DNA from 2 places in the Exiguobacterium sp. 17-1 genome. Region 1 is predicted to be linked to the other one. Evidence: riboswitches for the same ligand, from Rfam matches in the RefSeq annotation. Region 1 holds a riboswitch; the other holds the start of a gene.
The links. Region 1 has a riboswitch for thiamine pyrophosphate ahead of MUN34_RS05980 (ECF transporter S component). Riboswitches for the same ligand answer to the same signal wherever they lie in the genome.

Region 1 (3,122 bases):
GAAGTCCGGTTGCTGAAAAACAAAGCCGACTTGTTGGTAATACGTCCGGTCCGACCATTTCCGAAGCGGGGTGTCAAACAAGCGGATATCGCCTTTAGACGGAAGTAATTTTGCCAGTGTCTCAAGGACCGTGCTTTTTCCAGCCCCGTTGCGTCCGACGAGCATGATCCATTGACCGGAAAAGGTCGTCCATGAAAAATCGTTAAGAATCGTCCGTTCCCCCCGTTTGACACGGACCCGCGTCAGCTCAAATGTCCGCTCCGTTCCAACCGCTCGACGTTCAACCGGACGTTTCTTCAGATGACAGGCTTGTCCGGACAGCTCCGGTAAAGTCTCAAGTCCGTAGGGGTAGAGGAGCGGCATCGCAATGCCAAGCGCTGTCATCACATCCCGCTGTTGATGAAACACGTCATACGGTGTGCCATCAAGCAATAAGCGACCACCTTCAAAGACGATTACCCGGTCGGCAAACGTCACGCACTGATCGAGCTGATGTTCGATCAGAACGAGCGTCAAGTCGGGATCGTGATGCAATTCTTCAATCAGATGCATCATCGTCCGTTGACCACTCGGGTCGAGTTGTGCCGTCGGTTCGTCGAGTAACAGGATGTCTGGTTCAAGTGCCAACACACAGGCTAGAGCAATCCGTTGTTTCATCCCGCCGGACAGTTCGGCAATCGGTGTCGTCAAGGCAAGATCAAGTCCGACCCGCGCCAACAGCAACTGGATGCGTTCCTCCATCTCACTGCGGGCGATCTGTCGATTCTCGAGACTAAAGGCGATTTCCGCGCCGACCGTCTGCATACAAAACTGATCGTCCGGTTGTTGGAACAAAATCCCGACCGTTCCCTCGGTCAACCAGTGACCGGTGACATCTGCTTCAATCGTGTCCGGCAACAGACCGGCAAGAACGTGTAAAAAGGTCGTCTTGCCACTGCCGCTTGGACCGACGAGCAAGGTCGTTTCTCCTTTTTGGATCGTGATCGACAAGTCGTGTAAGACCGCGTTATCCTGATCCGGATAACGGACGGACAGGTGCTCGCACTGCATCATGCGGCACGCTGCTTCCGTTGCCGTCCGACCGCATAACCGTTCAGTGTCCCCGTCTTAACGAGCGCGTCGACGATCATTTTTGCGAGCAATCCACCGAGCAATGCTCCGCTGACGAGTTGCAGGGAAAACGTCAACAGCAGGGTCGTCGTCGTATAGTAGGCAAATCCATTCACGATGAGGCTGTAAACCATACTTCCGACGGCGGCGAAGACACCGGACAACATCAAGGTGAACGTATTAAACGTCCGGTAGCCGAACACGGCAAAGGCAATCTCGGCTCCGATTCCCTGTGCAAATCCAATCAACAGTGCCGATAAGCCGAAGTGACTCCCCGTAAACAATTCGACGGCAGCAGCGACGACTTCTGCAATCAATGCTGCGCCTGGTTTTTGAATGATGTAGGCGACTAGGGGACTGGCAATGACCCAGATACCGAACATCCAGTTTGATCCGACCGGTCCGAAGATGGCCGAGATCGGTAACCATAACGTCGACCACCCTAAGTAGAGGACACCACACGCGACGGCGAGCATCATCATGACGATGATTTCTTTCATTTTCCAACTGTTCATAATCACTACTCCTTTAAATGCACATCCACAAAGAAACCACAAAAAAGACCGCCCTCTATGAAAAGAGAGCGGTCGTGTAACCTGCAAGATGCAGAAAAAGAGCACGAGGATTCCGCTCCACTTTCCTACGCTAGTATGAACTAGATCAGGTTCAAAGGGTCCGAAGTGAATCGTCTCAGCCAACTGGCTCCCCTAGTGGATGTGTCAATGATGTGTACCTTCTTCACTGTACGGCTGTCGCCGTGACTTGTCAATATGCATAAAAAAACCTCCCACGAGGGGAGGAGAGAAAAGATTACTCTTTATCTTCTTTGTTTTCTTCAGCTTGCTCTTCAGAAGTTTGTTCTGAATCGTCTGTCGCTGTATCCGCATCAGCTGCTTGTGCCTCAGCTTCTGCTTCTTCGATTTCTTCAAGTTCAGCTTCAAGTGTCGATTCAACGACTGCTGCAACTTGGATGTCACCTTCTGTGACGACACGGAAATCTTTTTCTTCCGGAAGATCAGCTACTGTAATTGAATCTCCGATTGCAAGATCCGTTACATCAACTTCGATCCGTTCCGGTAATTTATCTGGTGTTGCGGCAACTGTTACTTTAAAGAGTGTTTGTGAAAGGAATCCGCCAAGTTTCGCACCGGCTGCTTCGCCGACGAGGACGATATCCGTTTCGACTTCTGTTTCTTCATCCATTTTAACAGCGATGAATTCAACGTGTTTAATCGTTGGTGTAAAGATATCCATATCAAGCTTGTTGATCAACGTGTTGACCTTTTTACCGCCGATTTGAAGAGCAACCAAGACGTTTTCGCCATGATCACGGACAACCTTGACCAATTCTTTTTCATCGAATGAAATCGGTGTGCTTTCCACTTTGTAGCCATACACGACACCAAGAGCTTTTCCTTCATGACGTAATTGCTTTCTAAGTGAGCGTGGGCGTACTTCGCGTTCTTCTACTTTTAATGTTACTGACATGTTCATTTCCCCCTTGAATTTGGTATAGCCCTCAAAAGGTAATGAATGTAGGAGTGGAACAATAGGTTCCAACAGAAATTCTTGCGCTAAATGCTAGTTCAACTGGATTTCATTCAGAAATGAAAAACGAAGTGAGTAAGTAGCATTTCTCTCCCAGGTCATTACGCTGATATTGAGAAACAATAATTGAAAAGCGACCGTGTTGTACGGTGCTAATGTAGATATACCCCTGTCTTTCAAAAGTTAAAACCTTTTTTTCTGAATTTGATTGTCGAAAGACCTTCAAACCTGTTGCTAGACAACGGATTGAAGGTCTTTCATTTTTTTAAGATTTCCTTTGATTTGTGTGGTTAATCATCTGCTGAATCGATAAAAGAGGGGGAATCGAGCAGACGGACGAGTTCGCGAATCGTTAAAATATCCGGCTTCTGATCCGATAAGACGGCATCAATCATCAGTGCTTTGCGATCTTGTAATTCCGCCATCTTTTCCTCGATTGTCCCGGTCATCAATAACTTGATTAC
Region 2 (3,122 bases), 380 kb from region 1:
TCGGTTCATGACACAATCGGCGAGGACTTGCGCTGTCACCGGAGCGAGCAGGATACCGTGCCGGTGATGTCCCGTCGCGACCGACAAACCGGCAACCCCTTTGACCCGTCCAAGATACGGTAATCCGTCACGAGTTTGTGGCCGGACACCGGACCAGATGTCAACCAGTTCCGCATCACGGATCAGCGGATACACATCGATCGCTGCCGTCAACAGGTCCGAGACGCTACCCGCGTTGACCGTCGTCGATTCCTCGCCAACGTGTTCCGTTGCGCCGATGATGATCCGTCCGTCTGCTTTCGGGACGAGATACACCGTCTCGTGAAACAAGGTCTGTTCGAGTTGACCGGTTGCGAGGCGGACAGACAGGCACTCGCCTTTGACCGGGAGCGTGTCAATCGAAATCCCGATCGTTTGCAACAACGGTTCCGATCCTCGTCCACCGGCAATGACGACCTGTCGACCAAATTGCCGTCCCCGGCTTGTTTCAACCCCGGTTACCGTCTCTTTGTCCCGCAAAAGACGCAAGACAGTCACCTGTTCTTCAATCACCCCGCCCCGCTGTTCAATCGCTTGCCGTAAAGCGCGGACGAGCAACGGAGGATCGACTTGACCGACCCGTTCAAATTGGACGGTTTGATTTGCCTGCCTGAGCTGAAACGGCAGTTCGAGATAGCCGCTCTTCAACCCGGTCTCGTCGAACAATTGACGGACAAGCTGCGGATAAAGTGTACGGCTGACTGCCGCTAACGCATGTAACGGTTCCGACAGTTCTTCGTCCGTCGCGAGCATCCCTGCTGCTGCCCGTGTCGCCCCTTGTCCGACTGTTGACTGTTCAAGCAAATGGACGCTTTGTCCACGCTGAAGGAGCTCATAACCGAGCGTCAAACCGATGATGCCGGCGCCGACAATCAATACATCCGGTTGCTTCATCGTCCAATCACCGCCCGGAACCGTCCGGCTGCTTCAACCGGAGACGTTTGACCAAGAATGCCTGACAAGACGGCGCCACCTGAGCAGCCTGTCGCCATGACATCCTGTAGATTGTCCGGTTTAATTCCGCCGATTGCGATAACCGGAATCGATGTCCAGTCGACAACCTGTTTTAAGGCATCAAGTCCTCTTGGCGGTACACCGGGTTTCGATCCCGTCTCAAAAATATGGCCGTATAGGACGTAATCAGCACCCCCCTGTTCTGCCGCCACCGCTTCCGTCAATGAATGGACCGATTGACCAATCACCAGCTCCGGGAAACGGCTCCGGACACGGTCAACCGGAATACTCCGTGTGGTCAGCTGAACTCCGGTCCCGGTGACGATTGCCACGTCCAGCCGGTCATGGACAATTAATTGCTCTGTCTTTACGCCTCGTCGCACGAGTGTTTCGATGCACGCGACCAGTTCCTTCGCCGACCATGACGGCTCCCGCAGATGAATCCGGTCGACGGTTGCAGCGAGTTCCGGCAACAAGCGTTCGAGCACGTCCGGACGTTGCTTGCCGGTTGTCAACAGATGTAACTGCGTCATTATTTCCCCCTTTCCACACGAAAAAGGACCACCCCATGAACTGATGGAGTGGTCCTACAAAAAAGGGCGACAGTCGTCGCATCCTCGGATGATTGATCGGAATCCACTTCCCTCCGCTAGTACGAACTAGATCAGGTTCAAAGGGTCCGGATACTTCCGTCTCAGTCTGCTGCGAGACTCCCCTAGTGTAGATATTAATTTGTGTGGTACGTCTGTAGTTTACCACGGATAGTCACGTGTATTCCACCCTTGATCAGCGTCGCATGTCTGATTCGACCGCTTTGACCTGCTTGATCAGCTGTTCATACTTGTCGACGCGTTTCGTTTGCGACAAGTCATACGTTTGTTTTAAGCGTAAGACCCGCCCGACTTTCTGATCGAGATCTGCTGCCGACAATTTTCCTTGTTTGATCCGCGCCATGATTTCCTTATGAACGGACGAGTATCCGCCGGGCGATGAGAACATCGCCATATCAGCACCATTTTCGAGGGCAAGACTTGCTGCCTGGGCAAGTCCGTACCGTTCCGTGATTGCTCCCATCACGAGATCATCCGTGATGATGACACCATCAAACTTCAGTTCATCCCGTAACAGACCGGTCATGACGGGTTTCGACAACGACGACGGACGGTTTTGATCGAGTGCCGGGAACAGGATGTGCGCAACCATGACCATCTCGGCCCCGTTTTGAATCGCCCGTTTGAACGGTACCAGTTCCGTCTGTTCGAGTTCCGCTTTCGAAGCATCGACCCGCGGCAGACCAACATGCGAATCGACGGTCGTATCCCCGTGACCCGGGAAGTGTTTGACAACCGGGACAACATCTTCCGACTTCATCCCCTGCATCAACGGAATACCAAGCCGGGCAACCTGTTCCGCATCTGCACTGAGTGCCCGGTCACCGATAATCGGGTTCGCCGGGTTACTGTTGACGTCAAGAACCGGGGCGAAATCCATGTTGAAGCCGTAAAAACGGGAAATCGAACCGAGCGTTTGCCCGACTTCCTTCATCAATCCGGGATCATTTTTATGACCAAATGACAGGCTCGGCGATAACTTGAGTTTGGCATCCGGCACCCGGCTGACGCGCCCACCCTCCTCATCAAACCCGAGGAACGCTTTTGAATCAGCATTTTGGGCTTCGGCAATCGCTGTTGTAAAGGTCTTCAGTTGTTCGGTCGATGTGATGTTGCCGCCGAGTAACAGGACGCCTCCAAGCGCATGGTCCTGCAGTAATTGACGGTCCGTTTGTGTCAGGGCTGTTCCCGTCACGCCGATGTACAGCAACTGATCGACTTTTTCCGCCGTCGACATCTTCGAGACGGTCTGCTTAAGTTGTTTCGCCTCCCGTTCAGCGGCAGAGGATCGATCCGGCTGCGGCGGTTTCGTTTTCTTCGCCGGCTTCGGTTGCGGCTCGACAGGCTGTGTCGGTTCATCGGCGCAACCGGCGAGCAGGACGCTTGTTAACAGGACAGGGACAATCCGTTTCAAATCGGTTCCTCGTTCCGGACACCATTAATGGAATAGTAGACTTCAATCTCAGCGTTCAAGGACTGGGAGACCGAGCAGTATTTATCTTTGGACAACGAAATCGC

Region 2: it holds a riboswitch for thiamine pyrophosphate, as region 1 does, so the genes downstream of both, tenI (thiazole tautomerase TenI) here and MUN34_RS05980 (ECF transporter S component) in region 1, are expected to answer to the same signal.

Annotation. Positions count from the first base shown of each region.
Region 1 covers NZ_JALIGJ010000002.1:91,169-94,290, reverse strand. Annotated here, with positions in the region: gene MUN34_RS05985 (ABC transporter ATP-binding protein) at 1-1,053, opposite strand, end outside; gene MUN34_RS05980 (ECF transporter S component) at 1,050-1,625, opposite strand; TPP riboswitch at 1,731-1,829, opposite strand; gene MUN34_RS05975 (50S ribosomal protein L25/general stress protein Ctc) at 1,921-2,598, opposite strand; gene MUN34_RS05970 (DEAD/DEAH box helicase) at 2,949-3,122, opposite strand, start outside.
Region 2 covers NZ_JALIGJ010000002.1:468,696-471,817, forward strand. Annotated here, with positions in the region: gene MUN34_RS08220 (NAD(P)/FAD-dependent oxidoreductase) at 1-933, opposite strand, end outside; gene tenI (thiazole tautomerase TenI) at 930-1,526, opposite strand; TPP riboswitch at 1,618-1,720, opposite strand; gene nagZ (beta-N-acetylhexosaminidase) at 1,780-3,018, opposite strand; gene MUN34_RS08235 (OsmC family protein) at 3,015-3,122, opposite strand, start outside.